4 regions of the Bradyrhizobium icense genome follow, and region 1 is predicted to be linked to each of the others. Evidence: predicted binding sites of a transcription regulator. Region 1 holds the regulator's gene; each other region holds the start of a gene.
What was found. The regulator PhoB, encoded in region 1, activates phosphate uptake and scavenging genes when phosphate is short. The targets are predictions, from matches to a motif close to TGTCATNNANCTGTCAT.

Region 1 (4,953 bases):
CAGCCGATGGCGATCGATTTGCGCGAAATCGTCGGCGCGATGCGGGTCGCCACCGATCTGGAGCGGATCGGCGACCTCGCCAAGAACATGGGCAAGCGCGTCGCCGCGCTGGAGAACGATTTCCAGCCGCTGAAGTTGATGCGCGGCCTGGAACACATGACCGATCTGGTGCAGTCGCAGGTCAAGTCGGTGCTGGACGCCTATGCGGCGCACGATCTGCCGGCGGCGATGGCGGTGTGGAAAGGCGACGAGGAAGTCGATGCCATCTGCACCTCGCTGTTCCGCGAACTCCTGACCTACATGATGGAAGATCCGCGTAACATCTCGTTCTGCATCCACTTGATGTTCTGCGCCAAGAATATCGAGCGGATCGGCGATCACGCCACCAACATCGCCGAAACCGTGTTCTACATGATCGAGGGACAGCAGATGCTCGACAAGCGCCCGAAGGGCGACATGACGACGTTTGCCACGACCGTACCCAATACCTGACAAAGCGTTTTCAAGCGAAGTGGAAACCGGTTCGCATAGCAATCAAGTTTACGCAGATTGCGTAGACTTATCTGCGCAGAGAACACGTCAAACAAGAGAGGCAAGAGCAGGATGAGCGCGCGCATTATGGTGGTCGAGGATGAGGAAGCGCTCACCACGCTGTTGCGCTACAACCTCGACGCAGAAGGCTATGAGGTCGAAACCGTCGGCCGCGGCGACGATGCGGATACGCGGCTGAAGGAGCGCGTGCCCGATCTTGTCGTGCTCGACTGGATGCTGCCGGGGCTCTCCGGCATCGAACTGTGCCGCCGCTTAAGGGCGCGCCCCGAAACCAAGCAATTGCCGATCATCATGCTGACCGCGCGCGGCGAGGAGAGTGAGCGCGTGCGGGGGCTTGCGACCGGCGCCGACGATTACATCGTCAAGCCGTTCTCGGTGCCGGAACTTTTGGCGCGCGTGAAGGGCCTGCTGCGCCGGGCCAGCCCCGAGCGGCTCGCCACCGTGCTGACCTATGGCGACATCGAACTCGACCGCGAAAAGCGTCGCGTCGCTCGCTCCGGCCGCCAGATCGATCTCGGCCCGACCGAGTATCGCCTGCTGGAATTTTTTCTTGAGCATCCCGGCCGCGTCTTCAGCCGCGAGCAGTTGCTCGACAGCGTCTGGGGCCGCGACATCTATATCGACGAGCGCACCGTCGACGTCCACATCGGCCGCCTGCGCAAACTGCTCAACCCCGGCCGCGAGCAGGACCCGATCCGCACCGTTCGCGGCGCAGGCTACGCGCTGGATGACCGGTTTGCGAAGGTGGAGCCGTAGCTGCTCCGCTGCAATCTCGGCGAACTCAGCCTCGGCGAACCCAGCCGTCGTCCCCGCGAAACGCGGGGACTCGTAAACACCAATCTCGATTGTTGAAATGCGCTGGAGCTTCAGCGAGGCATAACCACGTGCGCCTGTGGTTATAGGTCCCGGCGTTCGCAGGGACGACATCGTTGAGATAACGGCGCGCCCCTTACCTCGTCTGCTTCGGCTGCTGCCTTCGCCGATCGGCGGCGGGCTGGTAGGCGATACGCGAGTGGTGGGCGCAATAGGGCAGGCCTGTGAGCGCCTTGCCGCCGCAGAAGAAGAATTCCGGACTCGAGGGATCGCCGACCGGCCAGTGACAGGTGGCCTCGTTGAGTTCGAGCAGCGACAGCCGCTGGCTCATCGGCACCACGTTGTCGAAGGCGATCGGATCCGGCTCCATCTCGACTTCGAAGGCGTGCGCCAGCGCGGTGTTGCCGCGCGAGACCGGGCGCGCTACCCGCATCATCGGCTGGGCGGGACGTGCCTTGCGCTGCCGCGGGGCGGCCGAGGAGGGGCTCTTGGCGCGGCCGGACAGGCCCAGCCGGTGAACTTTGCCGATCACTGCGTTTCGCGTCACATTCCCGAGTTCCGCGGCGATCTGGCTCGCCGACAATCCGGCTTCCCAGAGCTTCTTAAGCTGTTCGACGCGATCGTCGGACCAGGTCAAAACGGTCATCGTAATCTTCCCTTCGCATCGCGCCGGCCAATCGGGGGCAGCGCTGGCGAGTCATTCGTCTTAAAAATCCCTGCGGTCAGAATCCCTTAGCCCTCGCCGGACGCGCTAACCGCGCCGAACGTTTACGCCTGCACAAAAGGACTCTAAGGGATCAGAAACTGCCGCACGAGATGTCGTACCCGACAGCCCAAACGCTACAATATGGCGTGACTCGGGCGCAAGAGTCCGGGCTCGAACGTCCACATCTTCTGTACATCTAGGCATTTCACTGCGTGTTTTCCACCACACCGCAATCTTACGGATTTCAGCATCCTGCACTGCAGGAAGGGCCGTTCCGTGGCGTGTTGACAGCGCCCCCCGCCCACATAGAATGCTTCTCACGTGCCGCCCTTAAGAGGCGGCACGTTTCGTTTTCGCAAGACCGGCTGTTGCCGCGTTCGCGCCAATGCACGCCCGCGGCAGGTCTCCAAGGCAGGTCTCAACCTCAGTGATTGCCATGACCAATAGCGCCACGTCGCATCTGCTCCCCGTCTTCGCCAGGGTCGATCTCGGCTTCGAACGCGGCGAGGGCTGCTGGCTGACCGCCACCAATGGCGAGCGTTATCTCGACTTCACCTCGGGCGTCGCGGTGAATGCGCTGGGTCACTGCCATCCGCACCTGATCGAGGCGCTGCAGGAACAGTCGACGAAACTCTGGCACATGTCGAACCTGTTCAAGTCGCCGGATGGCGAGAAGCTCGCCGCGCGGCTCTGCGAGCAGAGCTTTGCCGACCTCGTGTTCTTCTGCAATTCCGGCGCGGAGGCGATGGAAGGCGTCATCAAGGTCGTGCGCCGCTATCAGTTCTCCAAGGGCCATCCCGAGCGCTACCGCCTTATCACCTTCGAGGGTGCGTTCCACGGCCGCACCCTGGGCACGCTCGCAGCCACCGGCTCCGCCAAATATCTCGAAGGCTTCGGGCCGCCGATGGACGGTTTCGACCAGGTGCCGCATGGCGATCTCGAAGCGGTCAAGAAAGCGATCGGCCCGCAGACCGCGGGCATCCTGATCGAGCCGGTGCAGGGCGAGGGCGGCGTGCGCTCCGCGCCGCAGTCTTTCTTCAAGGCGCTGCGCCAGCTCTGCGACGAGCACGGCCTCCTGCTCGCATTCGACGAGGTGCAGACCGGCATGGGCCGAACCGGCGATCTCTTCGCCTATAAGCGCGTCGGCGTGACGCCGGATGTGATGTCGCTGGCCAAGGCGCTGGGCGGTGGATTCCCGATCGGCGCGGTGCTGGCGGCGGCGGAAGCAGCAAGCGGCATGACGCCGGGCTCGCACGGCTCGACCTTCGGCGGCAATCCGCTGGCGATCGCAGCCGCCAATGCCGTGCTCGACGTGATGCTGAAGCCCGGCTTCTTCGATCACGTGCAGAAGATGTCGCTGCTGTTGAAACAGAAACTGGCCTCCGTGGTCGATCGCTATCCCGCCGTGCTCTCGGAAGTGCGCGGCGAGGGGCTTTTGGTCGGCGTCAAGGCCGTGGTGCCGTCGGGCGATCTCGTCAACGCGCTGCGTGACCAGAAGCTGCTGACGGTCGGCGCCGGCGACAATGTGGTGCGGTTTCTGGCGCCCTTGATCGTGACCGAGGCCGAGATCGACGAGTCGATCCAGATGCTGGAGCGTGCCTGCGTCGCACTGTCGAGCACCGAGTTGAAGAAGGCGGCGGGATGATGAGCAAGTCCGTCCGTCACTTCCTCGACATCAACGAACTGCCGTTGGATGAATTGCGCAACATGCTGGCCTTAAGTGCCACCATGAAGGCGAAGCTGAAAGCGCATGAGAGGGGCAAGAAGCCGCTCGAAGGCAAGACGCTGGCGATGATCTTCGAACGCCCCTCGACCCGCACCCGGGTGTCGTTCGACGTCGGCATGCGCCAGCTCGGCGGCGAATCCATCATGCTGACCGGCGCGGAGATGCAGCTCGGCCGCGGCGAGACCATTGCCGACACCGCGCGCGTGCTGTCGCGCTATGTCGATGCGATCATGATCCGTATCCTCAACCACGATGCGCTCTTGGAATTGGCCGCGCATGCCACCGTGCCCGTGATCAACGGCCTGACGCGGCGCTCGCATCCCTGCCAGGTGATGGCCGACCTGATGACCTTCGAGGAGCATCGCGGGCCGATCGAGGGCAGGACCGTGGCCTGGACCGGCGATGACAACAACGTGCTGGCGTCCTGGGCGCATGCGGCCGAGCGTTTCAAGTTCAAGCTCAATGTCGCGACCCCGCCGCAGCTCGCGCCGAACAAGGCGATGAAGGATTGGATCAAGGCGACGCAGGCGCCGATCGTGCTCGGCACCGATCCCGAAGCCGCCGTCCGCGGCGCCGATTGCGTCGTCACCGACACCTGGGTCTCGATGGGCGACAAGGACGGCGAGCACCGCCACAATGTGCTCAAGCCCTATCAGGTCAATGCGAAGCTGATGTCGCTGGCCAAGCCGGATGCGATCTTCATGCACTGCCTGCCCGCCCATCGCGGCGAGGAGGTCACCGATGAAGTGATCGACGGCGCGCAGTCGGTCGTGTTCGACGAAGCCGAAAATCGCCTCCATGCGCAGAAGGGCATTCTGGCCTGGTGCTTCAACGAAGTGGGGTAACGCTCTCCGTCGTCCCTGCGGAAAGAGGGACCGATACGCCGCGGCCCTAATGATTGAAGGCAGTGGCTGATGCCTTGCCTAACTCACAACGCCCTGTGGTTATGGGTCCCTGCGTTCGCAGGGACGACGTGTGGAGATAGTTTCGCCGCTCTCAACCCCTTCCGTTTTGCATTCCGAGACCCCAGATAGAGCGCCATGGTTTCAGATTTCCCCGACATCAAAATCACGACCGAGGCGCCCATTCGCGCGCCCTCGTCCGTTCCCGTCGATGACGCGGTGCTGCCGTTCGAGGTCGCCTCGCTCGATCTGCG
Region 2 (4,953 bases), 3.1 Mb from region 1:
GTGCGACGATCTTGCGGACCAGCGAAAAGCCGTTGGAATGAACGCCGGACGAAGCCAATCCGATCACGGCGTCACCGACGGCGATGTCCGCGGTCGGCAATAGCGTGCCGCGCTCGGCAGCTCCAACCGCAAAGCCCGCCAGGTCGTAGTCGCCGTCCTTGTAGAGCCCCGGCATCTCAGCGGTCTCGCCGCCGATCAGGGCGCAGCCGGACTCCCGGCAGCCCTCGGCGACACCGGCCACGATGGCTGCGGCGGCCTCGGGGTCGAGCTTGCCGCAGGCAAAATAGTCCAGGAAGAACAACGGTTCCGCGCCTTGGACGACCAAGTCGTTAACCGACATCGCCACCAGGTCGATGCCGATGCCGCCATGCAGGCCGGTCTCGATCGCGATCTTGACCTTGGTGCCGACGCCGTCGGTCGCCGCCACCAGCACCGGGTCCTTGAAACCCGCCGCCTTGAGGTCGAACAGGCCGCCAAAACCGCCGATTTCGGCGTTGGCGCCGGCCCGGGCGGTGGCGCGCACCATCGGCTTGATGAGATCGACCAGGCGGTTGCCGGCATCGATATCGACGCCCGAATCCGCGTAAGTCAGCCCGTTTTTGCGGTCGTTCATGCCCGAATTCCAGTATGATGACGGCTGGTTACGAGGAATTCCGCGATCCTGCAATGGCTCGCAAGCGCTTGACGCATATACTATGTAGATAAGAGCCGGCTAAACCCGCCAGGGGCCGGATCTAGGCCGGGAGCCGGGAAGCGACCGAGTTGAGTATTCCGAACATCATCACACTGGGGCGCATCATCCTGGTGCCAGTCATCGTCTGGGCGATCGTCTCCAGCCAGATGGAGATCGCCTTCGCGATTTTCGTGATCGCAGGCGTCAGTGACGCTGTCGACGGCTTTCTCGCCAAGCGCTTCAACATGTCGAGTGAGCTCGGCGCCCTGCTCGACCCGCTTGCCGACAAGGCGCTCCTGGTTTCGATCTTCGTGGCGCTTGGTATCTGGGGCGCGGTGCCGCGCTGGCTCGTCATCCTCGTGGTGTCGCGTGACATCATGATCGTCACGGCCGTGATCGTGTCATGGCTGTTCGGCAAGCCGATCCCGATGAAGCCCCTGATGGTGTCGAAGCTGAATACGGTGGCGCAGGTGGCGTTCGCGGCACTGGTGCTGGCGTCGCTCGGCTTCAACTTCAACCCGGCGCCCTATGATGTGATCCTGATGGGTTTCGTTACGGTCTTTACTTTGGTTTCCGTCTCGCTCTATCTCGTCGAGTGGGTGCGGCACATGAGCACGATCGACGCGCGCTAGATCGTGCTCTTAGTTTGATGCGCTTTTCTTCGCGCGAACCGGTGTTCAGTTCGCTTGAAAACGCTATGAAGGCCGCAGCATCCCGGTCTGGAGATTTGCGTGGCAGTTCGCGTTCAACCTCGTCAGCTTGCCTTTGCGCTGCCACATGCGGAGAGCCTGACCCGCGACAATTTCCTCGAAGGTCCGGCCAATGAAGCCGCGCTCTCGCTGATCGAAAGCTGGCCCGACTGGCCGAACCGCATCATGCTGCTGGCGGGGCCGGAGGGCTCCGGCAAGAGCCATCTAGCCGCGATCTGGGCCGAACAGGCGGGCGCGCGCTCGATCTCGGCGCATGCGCTTACCGCCGCTGCGGTTCCCGGCGCACTCGCCACTGGCGCTCTGGTGGTCGAAGACCTGAGGCCGGCCGATTTCGACGAACGCGCCTTGTTTCACCTCCTGAACCTGGCGCGCGAGGACGAGGCCTTCGTATTGATCACGGGGCGCGTTGCACCGGCGGCGTTCGAGATCGAACTGCGCGATCTCCGGTCGCGGCTGCGCGCCGCACCCGTGGTATCGCTATTGCCGCCGGATGACTTGCTGTTTCGTAGCCTGATCATCAAATTCTGCGCAGACCGCCAATTGAGCATCGACGAGACGGTGGTGAGCTACCTCGCCAGCCGAATCGAGCGCTCCTATGCCGCCGCCCGCCAAGCGGTCGAGCTCCTGGATACCGAGGCGTTGCGGCTCGGCCGGCCGGTGACCCGGGCGCTGGCCGCGGAACTCCTGCGAAACGGCTGATCGGCAGTCCTGCTGCGTCCTGCCGCCTTGACGCCGGCGATGGGCGGAACATCAATGTCATTGAAACGTCATCGGCGTATCACATGTTGTAGGCCGCATTCGCTTAAAGTCGGGCTGCCTTGCCCGCGATGGATCAAAGCCTTATGGAATTGGTACAAGCTGTTGAAATAAAAGAAAAAGAGCCGATTGCCGAGGCTCCGCCCTCAATCGCCGCGAGCCCCGAGCGATTCATCAATCGGGAACTGTCTTGGCTGCATTTCAACCGCCGGGTGCTCGAGGAATCGGTCAATCCGGGCCATCCGTTGCTGGAACGGGTGCGGTTCCTGTCGATTTCAGCCAATAACCTTGATGAGTTCTTCATGGTCCGCGTCGCCGGCATCAAGGCGCAGGTCCGTGAAGGCATTGCCGAACGCAGCCCCGACGGCCTGACCCCTGCCGAACAGCTCGCCCTCATCAACAGGACGGTCTCGGAACTGGCCTCCGACCAGCAGGCGATCTGGCGCGATCTCCGCAATACATTGTCGGAGAGCGGCATCAAACTGATCGACGGCCATGACTTCACCAAGGCGGAGCGAAGCTGGCTGGAGGATCATTTCCTCCACAGCATCTTTCCGCTTTTGACGCCGCTCGCGATCGATCCGGCGCATCCCTTCCCGTTCATCCCGAGCCTCGGCTTCACCATCGCCCTGCAATTGATGCGGACGTCTGACGGCAAGGCGATGAACGCGCTGATCCGCATGCCCGGCAAGATCGACCGCTTCATCCGCATGCCCGCGGGCAAGGACGGCGCGGTCCACCTGATTCCGCTGGAACAGGCCACCGGCCTCTTCATCGGCCGCCTGTTCCCCGGCTACACCGTCAAGGGCCAGGGCGCCTTCCGCATCATCAGGGACTCCGAACTCGAAATCGAGGAAGAGGCCGAAGATCTGGTCCGCCTGTTCGAAACCGCGCTGAAGCGGCGGCGGCGCGGTTCGGTGATCCGGCTGGAAATGGAAGCCAAGATGCCGGAAGCGCTGCGCGCCTTCGTGCAGCAGGCGCTTTCCGCCGCCGACGACGAGGTGTTCCTGGTCGACGGCGTGCTGGCGATGAACGAGCTCTCGCAGCTCACACGGCTCGACCGGCCCGACCTCGAATTCACGCCCTATGTGCCGCGCCATCCCGAGCGGGTGCGCGACCATGGCGGCGACATCTTCGCGGCGATCCGGCAAAAGGACCTGATCGTCCATCACCCTTACGAATCCTTCGACGTCGTCGTGCAATTCCTGCAGCAGGCGGCGCGCGATCCCGATGTCGTCGCCATCAAGCAGACGCTCTACCGCACCTCGAACAACTCACCGATCGTGCGCGCGCTGGCCGAGGCCGCGGAAGCCGGCAAGTCGGTGACGGCGCTGATTGAGCTGAAGGCGCGGTTCGACGAGGAAGCCAACATCCGCTGGGCGCGCGACCTTGAACGCGCCGGCGTGCAGGTCGTGTACGGCTTTCTCGAACTGAAGACGCACGCCAAGCTGTCCATGGTGGTGCGACGCGAGGGCGGTAACCTGACCACCTATGTGCATACCGGCACCGGCAATTATCATCCGGTCACCGCGCGCATCTATACGGACCTCTCCTATTTCACGTCGGACCCGATCATCGGCCGCGACGCGGCGCGGGTGTTCAACTACATCACCGGCTATGCAGAGCCGAGCGACATCGAGCGGATGGCGGTGTCGCCGCTGACATTGCGCAAGCGCATCGTCGAACACATCAGAGGCGAGTCCAATCACGCCCGGCACGGCAAGCCGGCAGCGATCTGGATGAAGATGAATTCGCTGGTCGATCCTGATGTCATCGACGCCCTGTACGAGGCTTCGCAGGCCGGTGTGTCGATCGAACTGGTGGTGCGCGGCATCTGCTGCCTGCGGCCGGGCATTCCAGGACTTTCCGAGAACATCCGCGTCAAATCGATTATCGGCCGCTTCCTGGAGCACGGCCGAATCTACTGCTTTGGCATGGGGCAAGGCCTGCCTGGCCCGAAGGCGGCTGTGTATATCTCGTCTGCCGACATGATGCCGCGAAACCTCGACCGGCGCGTCGAAGTGCTCTGTCCATTGCAAAATCCCACGGTACATCAGCAGGTTCTCGAACAGATCATGGTCGCGAACCTGAAGGATACCGAGCAGAGCTGGCAATTGTTGCCGGATGGGTCGTCAACGCGTATGAAGGCCGCGAAAGGCGAAGAGCCGTTCAACCTGCATAACTATTTCATGACGAATCCGAGCCTGTCTGGACGTGGAAAGTCTCTCAAGGAATCTTCGCCGCGCCGCCTCACGCGCCGTACCGAGCGTCAGCAATCGTCATAAGGGAGCGCCGCTGTGAAGCGGCCGCGCAAGCGCGCTTCCAGCGTCGCCGTCATCGACATCGGTTCGAACTCTGTTCGTCTCGTCGTCTATGAGACGATGGCGCGCAGCCTCGTCACCATCTTCAACGAGAAGGCGCTGTGCGGGCTCGGCCGCGAGGTGCAGAGCACCGGCCTGTTGGCCGAGGACGCGGTTGGCAAGGCGCTGACGGCGCTACGGCGATTTCGCGCGCTGTGCCGCATCCAGCAGGTAGGCCGCGTCTTTGCTATCGCCACCGCCGCCTGCCGGGACGCCAAGAACGGTCCCGACTTCATCGCCAAGGCGGAGCGCATCTGCGGCACGCCGATTCAGATCCTGTCCGGCCCACGCGAAGCAAAACTGTCCGCGCTCGGCGTCATCTCCGGCATCCACAATCCCGACGGCATCGTCGGCGATCTCGGCGGCGGTTCGCTCGAACTGATCGACGTGCAGAAGAACCGTGTCCACAGCGGTGTCACACTGCCGCTCGGAAGCCTGGCCCTGCAGGATCTCT
Region 3 (4,953 bases), 760 kb from region 1:
GCCCCGATATCTGTTCTTTATGGGTCTGGCTGGCGGGCGCTGCGCGTAACCTGCGAGCTGCTTGCTGGCTGCCACATTCAGGATGCAGGCATTGTGCCAGCATCGCATCATGCTTGGTTACGTGGCGGTTCCCGGGCGGTCAAGAACCGCCTTAGGCACTTTATATCAATTGTAAATTGCCGCGGTTGGATTGCGGCCCACCGCAACGGTACAAGCATGGCATCGACAGACTTTCGGGGCGCCACAAACGATATGTCCGCAGCAACAGGAGACAAGCTCGGAGCCGCCCGGACGCAAGCCGGCAATCCCGCTTCCGCAGCCAGATCGCTTGCCATCAGCGGCAACCGGATCGACAGCCGCGAACTGTTCGCCACCGAGCGCGAGATCATCATCGCGCATGGCGAGGAGCACTATCGCCTGCGGCTGACGTCGCAGAACAAGCTGATCCTGACCAAGTGACGGACCTGGTGCACCGGAAATGACAATTCGTCGCACGCTCGCAATGTCGGCCGCCGCGGGCTGCTTCCTGCTCGGCGGCGTCGCGCTCGCTGCGGGCATTACCGTGCATGATGCCCGCAACCGCGACGTCACGATCGCAGATCCCGCGCGGATCGTCTCGATCGGCGGCGCGATCACGGAAATTCTCTATGCGCTCGGTTTCGAGGATCGCCTCGTCGGCGTCGACTCGACCAGCCTCTATCCGCCTGCGGCGCTGCGCGACAAACCGAACGTCGGCTACATGCGCCAGCTTTCGGCCGAGGGCGTGCTCGGGCTCAACCCCTCCCTGGTGCTGGCGGCGCAAGGGTCCGGGCCGAAGGAAACCATGGACGTGCTGGAAGCCGCCAAGGTGCCGCTGGTGCTGGTGCCCGAAACCTTTTCGGAAGCAGGCCTGCTCGACAAGATCAAGCTGGTCGGCCACGCCATGGACGCGGACAAGAGGGCCGAATGCCTGACCGCAGCGGTGTCGGACGATTTGGCGCAACTGCGCGAGCTGCGCGCCAGGGTGACGAAGCCGGTGCGCGTGATGTTCGTGATGTCGCTGTTGAACGGCCGGGCGATGGCCGCCGGAAAGAACACCGCGGCGAACGAGATCATCGCACTCGCCGGCGGCGTCAACGCCATCGACGGCTACGACGGCTACAAGATCATCAACGACGAGGCGATCGTGGCGGCGAAGCCCGACGTGGTGCTCTCGATCCAGCGCGGCAAGGATTCGGTGGTCGCCGAGACAGTGTATCTTCATCCGGCCTTCGCGCTGACCCCGGTCGCGGCCAACAAGACCTTCATCTCGATGGAAGGCCTCTACCTGCTCGGCTTCGGACCGCGCACGGCGGCCGCCGCCCGCGATCTCTCGATCAAGCTCTATCCGGCGCTGGCGCCGCAGGCCGAGAAATTCAAGCCTGTGGCACTCACCGCCGATTGCCGGAAATGACCGTTCTGACCGAGGGTGGCGCCAAGCGGCGCAGCGGATACGCGTTGCGCCCTCCGGCCTCACTGACCCTCATCTGCCTGTTCGCCGCGCTGGCCGGCGCAGCGCTGATCGCGCTGACGGTAGGCGCTGCCGGAATACCGCTGGCGCGGCTGCCGGCCGCGCTCGGCCTGTGGGGTGACGCCGCGGCTGGTCCAAGCCTCGCGCGCGACCAGCTCGTGCTGTGGTCGATCCGGATTCCACGGATCGGCGCGGCCGCGATGATCGGCGCGTTGCTCGCGGCATCGGGCGCCATCATGCAGGGGCTGTTTCGCAACCCCCTCGCCGACCCCGCGCTGGTCGGCGTTTCCTCCGGCGGCGCGCTGGCAGCAGCCGCCGCGATCGTCTTCACCGATAGCCAGATCGGTCAGAACTTCCGCTTCATGCAGCATCAGTTACTGCCGATCGCCGCCTTCGCCGGTTCGCTCGCGACCACCGTCATCCTTTATTCGATTGCAAGCCGCTCGGGACGGACCTCGATCGCGATTTTTCTGCTGGCAGGCATTGCAATCGCCGCCATCGCCAATGCCGGTATCGGACTCCTCGTGTTCATCGCGGACGATCGCCAGTTGCGCGACATCACGTTCTGGCTATTGGGCTCGCTGAGCGGCGCGACCTGGCCCAAGCTCGCCACGCTTGCGCCGGTGCTGGGGTGCGCCGCGATCGCCTGCCTCTCGATCGCGCGTGGACTCGATGTGCTGGTGCTCGGCGAGGCCGAGGCGTTCCATAGCGGCGTCGACGTCGAACGGCTGAAGCGGATTTCGATCGTGCTGGTGTCGGCGATGACGGGCGTGGCGGTCTCGGTCTGTGGCATCGTCGGATTCATCGGCATCGTGGTGCCGCATCTGTTGCGGCTGGTGATCGGGCCGGCGCACCGGTTGCTGCTGCCCGCTTCCATGTTGCTGGGCGCGGTGCTGCTGGTGGGGGCGGATACGCTGGCCCGCACCATCGTCGCGCCCGCGGAAATGCCGATCGGCATCCTGACGGCGGCAATCGGCGCACCGTTCTTTTTAGGGATGCTGCTCCGCCAGCGCGGGCTGGTTTCGCTATGACCGCCATTCTTGAAGCGCAGTCGGTTTCGATGGTCATTGGCGGCGCCACGCTGGTCGATGGCATTGATCTTTGTGTCGCGCCCGGTGAGATGGTCGCGATCGTCGGCCCCAACGGCGCCGGCAAATCGACGCTGCTGCGGATGCTATCAGGCGATCTCCGCCCGACGCGCGGCCAGATCAGGCTGAAGCAGCGCGACATCCACCTCTATGCGCCGCGGCTCCTCGCGCATCACCGCGCGATGCTGTCGCAGCATGTCAACGTCACCTTCCCGTTCACGGTCGAGGAGATCGTCCATATGGGTGCGGGCGATGCCGGCCGCGCCGCCGCGCAGCGGCTGGTCGATGCGGCGCTCACTGAGGTCGATCTGGCGCATTTCAGCCAGCGGCAATTGCCGACGCTTTCCGGCGGCGAACAGCAGCGCGCGCATTTCGCCCGCGTGCTGGTGCAGCTCGCCCGCGGCGAGGCGCAGCATGGACCCGGCCTTCTGCTGCTGGACGAGCCGACCTCGAGCCTCGACATGCGCCACCAGATCGACCTGGTGGAAACGGCGAAGCGGCGCGCGCAGAACGGCACCGCTGTCATCGCCGTGCTGCACGACCTCAATCTCGCCATGCGCTTCGCCGACCGCATCGTGCTCTTGCATCGCGGCCGGCTTGCCGTCGACGGCGGCCGCACAGACGCGATCACTACGGAAACCATCCGCCGGATCTTTGAGGTCGACGTCAGAATCGACTACACCGAGCAGGGCGTGCCGTTCCTGCTGCCGCAAACCATGCGGCCCGCCGGCGCGCCGGCATAACGCCGCAGCCGCTTATCCAACGGCGTTACAGGTTCTTCACGGAACTGTCAGTCAACTGTAACAGCCGCTACGCAAGACAGGCGCATCGTCATCATATGGAGATCCGCCATGCGCGTGTCGTTGCTCTGCTCTATCGCGTCAGTCTTTCTGGCCGGCGCCGCCTTCGCCCAGGGTGAAGGCGAGTTTCCCGCCACGCTGAAGGGCCACGCCGTGCTGCCGGCGCAGACCTTTATCGACGCGCCCACTGACGCGCCTGCCGATCTCAAGACATCAGGCAAATACACCACCGGCCGCCGCATGGATGCTGTCGGCACCGTGATGGGCAAGTCCTACGAACGCCCGACCGGCGTGTCGCTACCGTTCAAGGGCCAGCCGTTGCAGGGTCATTCCGGCATCAAGGTGATGCCGGACGGCTCGTTCTGGGTGCTCACCGACAACGGCATGGGCTCGCGCTACAACTCGGCCGACTCGATGCTCTATCTCAACCGGCACAAGATCGACTGGTCGACCGGCAAGATCGAACGACAGGAAACCGTCTTCCTGCACGATCCCGACAAGAAGGTGCCGTTCCGCATCCTGCATGAGGACACCGCCAAGCGCTATCTTAGCGGCGCCGACTTCGATACTGAGGGCTTTCAGATCATCGGCGACACCTTCTGGATCGGCGACGAGTTCGGGCCCTATGTGCTGAAGGCCGACAAGACCGGCAAGGTCCTCGCGGTGTTCGAAACCACCGCCGACGGCAAGCCGGTGCGCTCGCCCGATCACTGGTCGGTGCAGTCGCCGGCAGCGCCAGGCGCGAGCTACACCACCGTCAACCTCCGCCGTTCCAAGGGCTATGAAGGTTTTGCCGGCTCGAAGGACGGCAAGTTCCTCTACGGCCTGCTCGAGGGCCCGCTGTGGGATGCCGAGAAGAAGGGCTTTGAAAAAGTCGACGGCAAGGAAGCCGCGCGGATCCTCGAATTCGACGTAGCAGCCGAAAAATTCACCGGCCGCTACTGGCACTACGTGTTCGAGCAGAACGGCCACGCCATCGGCGATTTCAACATGATCGACGCTTCAAACGGCCTGATCATCGAGCGTGACAATGGCGAAGGCACCGCCGACAAGGCCTGCCCGGCCGGCCAGCGCGGCGAGAACTGTTTTGCGGACCTCGCCAAATTCAAGCGCGTCTACAAGGTCGAGCTCTCCGACGCCAATGTCGGCAAGCCGGTGCGCAAGATCGCCTATATCGACCTGATGAAGATCAGGGATCCCGACAAGAAGGCGCGCAAGGCGCTCAATGACGGCGTGCTGACCTTTCCGTTCTTCACCATAGAGAATGTCGATCGCGTCGACGAGGCACACATCATCGTCGGCAACGACAACAATCTGCCATTCTCGTCGAGCCGCGATCCCAACAAGGCGGACGACAACGAGTTCGTGTTGCTGGAAGTGGGCGAGTTCTTGAAGGCGAAGTGAGCGCCGAAGTTCTTGATTGCGGACGAACTCTGGCAATCCCTTCCCGCCCGCGGGGGAGGGATTGCTCGCGTATTTGCTAGCGTCTCTTTATCCCAATCGCGCAGTCCCCATATTTGATGCTTCCAGACATCACAGGGGACGTCGGTTTGACCGAGCAGCTCGCATTTTTTTC
Region 4 (4,953 bases), 3.4 Mb from region 1:
GTTCGCCTCCTTTGACGGCTACATACATGGACTACGCTCCGCTTGCGACCAGCCGCGTGGTTCGGGGAATCGCGACAATCAAGTCGTCATGGACCAGCACGACATCGATGCCGCGCGGGAACAGGGTTTCATTGATGGCGAGCCGCTGAAAAAGGTCGCGCGGCTGGAGCATCGCCTGCAGCAGCGTTGTACCGTCGATGCCCGGCCCCTTCACCTCGAATGTAGGACCCTGCGTCAGGCTCTCGACCTGCAGGATCAGCGTCGTCGACCTGTCAGGATATTCGTTGCTGCCGAACGCGAAGCGATCGAGCGTCGGCAGGCTCTTGGCGTCGCCGACGAGGGCGAAGCTGGCGATCGAGGAATCCGCGATCACCGGCGCACTGGTATGGAACTTGAGCCACTTCGCCACATCAGGCGTGGCCGACATCGCGGCATCGAGCCAGATCGGCGTGTCGTGATCGAACAGCGTCAGCGCGATCGCCGCCGCGCCGCCCATCATGCCGGCGGGCGCGCCGACAGCTGCCGTGACCCGTTGCGCGTTGCCGGGACGCGCCATCGCGTCCATCACGGAGCGGAAGGTCGACTGCGCCGACAGCACCTTGTCGGCAAAGCCCGCGGGCAATTCTGCAACCGTCGTCATCGCATCACCCCTCGCCGCGCACCATGGTATAGAAATCGACCCGCGTCGCCGCCGCCTCGGCCGCCTTGCGGCTGCGATCGGCGATCATGGCCTCGCGTAACGGCGCGATCACCCTGGTCTCGACCTCACCCGAAAGCTCCGTCGACTGCACCATGGCATCGCACAGCGCTATCATCTGCGCCTTCTGCCTGTCGCGGCCGAGCACGTAGCCGAAGCCGATCTCGCCGGTCGCAAGACGCACCGCCGCGCGCGACACCGTGGCCTCGCCGAGATTGAACGGTGCGCCGTCGCCGCCGATCCGGCCGCGCAGCATCACGAGGCCGTTCTCGGGCTCGCGCAGGTTCTCGTGTGCGGGTACCGCGATCGCCGCGAGATGGCCCGCAATGTCGCCAGCCCCGGAATGCGCCAGCACCGCCATCGCCGCCTTGCGCTGCGCCTCTCTGCCGTTCCGTCCGGACAAACCCATGAGCAACCTTGCCTAAATCAAGTTGTCTATGATAATAGACAACTTGATAGCGGAGCGCCATGACTGTTTCGTGACAAACGGATAATTTCTGGTACCACCACGCCATGAGCCTGCAGGAGAGTTCCGGCGTCGCCTTATGGCGGCAGGTCGCCGACGGCATCGAGCGCGGCATTGCCGACGGCCGCTTTGCCGCGGGCGAAAAGCTGCCGGGCGAGATCGAGATCGCCGATACCTATCGGGTCAACCGCCACACCGTGCGGCGCGCACTGGCTGCGCTTGCCGAACGCGGCCTGGTGCGTGCCGAACGCGGCAGCGGCACCTATGTCGAGGCGCAGCGCCTCGCCTATCCCTTGCGCTCGCGGACGCGATTTTCCGAAATCGTCGGCGCCGGCGGCCGCGAGCCGCGCGGCCAATTGATCGATACCTCCGAAGAGCCCGCGACGCGCGAGCTGGCCCGTGAGCTCGGACTGAAGACCGGCGCGCCCCTGATCCGGATCGAATCGGTGCGGCTCGCTGACCGCACGCCGATCTGCGTCAGCACCAGTTGGCTTTCTGCCGATCGCTTCCCGGACGCCGGAGCGGTCTTCGCCAACGCGCGCTCAATGACCAAACTGCTGGCGCATTACGGCGTCCGCGATTACCGCCGCGCCTCGACCCGCGTCACCGCCGGCATCGTGGACGCCACCGACGCCGCACGACTCGATCTCGCGCTCGGCCGTCCCGTGCTCGTGGTTGACAGTACCGATGTCGACACCGGCGACAAGCCGCTCGTCACCAAGCGATCGCGCTTTGCCGCGGAGCGCGTCGAGTTTTTGATAGAGAACAGTTGATGCTTGTAGGATGGGCAAAGCGATAGCGTGCCCACCATTCAGTGACGTGCACTAGACTAGATGGCGGGCACGTCGCTGGCGCGCCTTTGCCCATCCGACAGAAGCATCACGCGACCGCGCGCTGTCCAATGATCGCGAAGCGGAGTTTGCCCGAAATCCAGTCAATTGCGGAAACCGCGATGAGGATTAGCAGAATCAGAAACGATACCTTTTGCCATTCCAGCACCCGGATCTGTTCGGCAAGCTGAAGGCCGATTCCGCCGGCCCCGACGATTCCGATAATCGTCGCCGATCGCGTATTCGATTCGAAATAGTAAAGCACTTGGCTCAGCAGAATCGGAAAGACCTGCGGCATCAGTCCAAACCGAACTGCATGAAAATGGCTGCCGCCCGCCGACTGGACTCCTTCAGCGGGGTTCTTGTCCGCAGTCTCGATGGCCTCTGAAAAGAGCTTTCCAAACGTCCCGAAATCGCTGCAGATGACCGCAAGGATACCTGCAAACGGACCCAATCCCACGACGCCGACCCAGATGAGCGCCCAGATCAAGATATCGACACCGCGGATGGTGTCGAGGCTACGGCGTGTGAAAAAGTGGACGATCCGGTTCGCAACCACATTGCGCGCGGCCAGCAGGGCCACTGGCAATGCCAGTAGTGCTCCGCCCAGCGTACCGAGAAATGCGATCGACACCGTCTCGCCGAGCGCATTCAAATACTTCAATGCCTCCGCCCATGAACCAGGATCGGGCGGCAGCATAAGCCGAAGGAATCCGCCTAGTCTGGCCATTCCGTCAGAAAGCCGGTCAAACGGAATGTCTAGCTGGGCAATCCCGAACAGAAAAAGTATAACTGCCCCGCCGAGGCTCAGTGCGATCTTTCCCCTGTTCCACCAATCCGGGCGGAAAACCTCCGGATAGCGTTCAACGATTGCGGCCTGGTTTTCAGAACTGAAGGAAATCACGTGCCCGCGCCCTCCAGCCCAAGGAGGCGATGACGTACGCGCTCCGTGACAAAATCGATCAGCATGACGGTGACGACGATGAGCAAAAGGATGGCGCTGACATCGCTGTAGTAAAACTTGCGCACGGCCTCGATCAAGTCCTGCCCGATCCCGCCGGCGCCGACGAAGCCCATCACCGCCGCGCCGCGCACGTTGATCTCGAATCTCAACAGAGCATAGCTTACGAAATTCGAAAGAACCTGAGGCACCGCGCCGAACCGGACAATCTGAATCCAGCTTCCTCCGCTCGCCGCCACCCCCTCGATCGGCTTGTTATCGATATTCTCGACAACCTCGGCGAACTGCTTGCCAAGCGCGCCCGTGGTATGGATCGCTATCGCGAGCACGCCCGGAAGCGGTCCCAGGCCGAATGCCAGCACAAAAACCAGGGCAAAGACGATCTCCGGCACGGTCCGGCAAAATTCGAGAACGCGCCGCGTGACGAAAACGATCGCGCGCGACCTGACGAGATTGGCCGAAGCCAAGAAGCAGAGAACGAATCCGCATATAGCTCCCGAAAGGGTTCCCATGTACGCAATCAGCAGGGTGTCCCCGAGAAGCAGCGTCCAGCGAGGCAGGCCCCAAAGCCATTCCGAGAGATCGTTCCATGCAGACGAAAACGAAAACGTGGGAGCTATGCTGGCGAAATAGGCCGGGAACCGCCAGAAATTCTCGGCAAACTTCCAAAGGTCGACGTCGCCCATCCAGCCGGCGGCAAGCGCCGCAGCGATCAGGATCGCCGAACCCAGCCATATACGCCGTCGCTTCGCGGCAACTGCAGCCGCATAGCGATCGGCCAGTTCGCGCAGCCTGGCTTCCGGGAATTCGGGGACTGCTGTTCGCATGGGTTTTCTGAAGAGAAATGGGCGGACCTCGCGATCCGCCCGAGTCGTCTGGAAACGTGGTTCCGTTCAGGACTTCTGCTTGCGCAGGCTGTCGACAAATTTGGTCAGATCGATCACGGCCTCATAGGCCTTGTGGTCAACCTCGACGAAAGGCAGTTGCTTCCCCTCGTAAATCTTGTCGAAAGCGGCCTTGTCCTTCACTGCAATTTCCAGCACTGCCTTCTTAATCGCCGCCTTAAGGTCGGCAGGCAGGCTACCGAGATATGCCATCGGCGAATTCACAATCTGTTCGGACTTCAGGATGATCCTGAAATCGGCGGCCTTCGCCATGCCCTTGCGTTCCATCCGCAGCAGGTTCGATTCTTTTTCGTCGTTCCACCAGTTGAACGCCGCATCGCAGGTACCCTGGGCAAGCCCGATCACCGCGTTTTCATGACTTCCCGAATAAACCACCTTGGAAAAGAACTTCTCCGGGTCGATGCCCATCTTGTCCATCGCGAAACGCGGCACGTTGTTTCCTGACGTTGAATTGGGGTCGACAAGGCAGAGATTCTTGCCTTTCAAGTCCTTGATGTCCTTGTAGCTCGAGTCGCTTTTGACATAGAGGACCGAGTAATAGCCCTTGGTGCCGTCGCCATTCACTTCGATCGCGAACGGCTCGACCTTGGCGCCGACAATGTAGGCACGTGCATAAGACGCCGGACCGTACATCGCGATATGGATGTTGCCGGCCCGCTGGCCTTCGATCACGGCGGCGTAGTCGTTGGCGATCCGCAGCGTCACCTTCGTGCCGAGCTCGCGGGACAGATACTCCGCCAAAGGCGTCCAACGGTTGGTCGTGCCCGAAGCATTCTCATCGGGGACCTTGGCGAACACCAGTTCGGGATATTTTGCTTTCCAGTCCTGGGCTGATGCGGGGGAAGCTGAGAACACCAATCCCGCCGCAGCGGCGAGAATAATAAGACGGTTGAACATGACGTCTCCTGTTTTTGCAGCAATGTGGCTTGCGGATTTCAATCCGCGCAGTTCTCGATTCTTGGACGCAACACTCAGGCCGCGGCGACCGTACCAAGCGCGGGGACCGCCGAACCGACTGGCGCAAGCGCCGGCGTCGCATCCATCACTTCATTCGCCTCAAGATCGTAGAGCTCCCGCGCGATGCGATCTGTCAG

Region 2: a site for PhoB is predicted at 2,138-2,154, ahead of LMTR13_RS22295 (RNA degradosome polyphosphate kinase). Genes of this name have one in related genera too.
Region 3: a site for PhoB is predicted at 3,366-3,382, ahead of LMTR13_RS32705 (esterase-like activity of phytase family protein). Genes of this name have one in related genera too.
Region 4: a site for PhoB is predicted at 1,166-1,182, ahead of phnF (phosphonate metabolism transcriptional regulator PhnF). Genes of this name have one in related genera too.

Annotation. Positions count from the first base shown of each region.
Region 1 covers NZ_CP016428.1:7,814,035-7,818,987, reverse strand. The annotation lists gene phoU (phosphate signaling complex protein PhoU) at 1-492, shown strand, start outside; gene phoB (phosphate regulon transcriptional regulator PhoB) at 604-1,308, shown strand; gene LMTR13_RS36235 (GcrA family cell cycle regulator) at 1,502-2,011, opposite strand; gene LMTR13_RS36230 (aspartate aminotransferase family protein) at 2,508-3,716, shown strand; gene argF (ornithine carbamoyltransferase) at 3,716-4,642, shown strand; gene LMTR13_RS36220 (Hsp33 family molecular chaperone) at 4,838-4,953, shown strand, end outside.
Region 2 covers NZ_CP016428.1:4,708,748-4,713,700, forward strand. The annotation lists gene purM (phosphoribosylformylglycinamidine cyclo-ligase) at 1-613, opposite strand, end outside; gene LMTR13_RS22285 (CDP-alcohol phosphatidyltransferase family protein) at 763-1,305, shown strand; gene LMTR13_RS22290 (P-loop NTPase family protein) at 1,405-2,082, shown strand; gene LMTR13_RS22295 (RNA degradosome polyphosphate kinase) at 2,226-4,424, shown strand; gene ppx (exopolyphosphatase) at 4,437-4,953, shown strand, end outside.
Region 3 covers NZ_CP016428.1:7,058,469-7,063,421, forward strand. The annotation lists gene hemP (hemin uptake protein HemP) at 253-459, shown strand; gene LMTR13_RS32690 (heme/hemin ABC transporter substrate-binding protein) at 479-1,432, shown strand; gene LMTR13_RS32695 (FecCD family ABC transporter permease) at 1,429-2,520, shown strand; gene LMTR13_RS32700 (heme ABC transporter ATP-binding protein) at 2,517-3,320, shown strand; gene LMTR13_RS32705 (esterase-like activity of phytase family protein) at 3,429-4,781, shown strand; gene LMTR13_RS32710 (alpha-ketoglutarate-dependent dioxygenase AlkB) at 4,928-4,953, shown strand, end outside.
Region 4 covers NZ_CP016428.1:2,883,779-2,888,731, reverse strand. The annotation lists gene LMTR13_RS13510 (carbon-phosphorus lyase complex subunit) at 1-28, opposite strand, end outside; gene phnH (phosphonate C-P lyase system protein PhnH) at 32-640, opposite strand; gene phnG (phosphonate C-P lyase system protein PhnG) at 645-1,106, opposite strand; gene phnF (phosphonate metabolism transcriptional regulator PhnF) at 1,211-1,936, shown strand; gene phnE (phosphonate ABC transporter, permease protein PhnE) at 2,043-2,897, opposite strand; gene phnE (phosphonate ABC transporter, permease protein PhnE) at 2,894-3,781, opposite strand; gene phnD (phosphonate ABC transporter substrate-binding protein) at 3,848-4,756, opposite strand; gene phnC (phosphonate ABC transporter ATP-binding protein) at 4,831-4,953, opposite strand, start outside.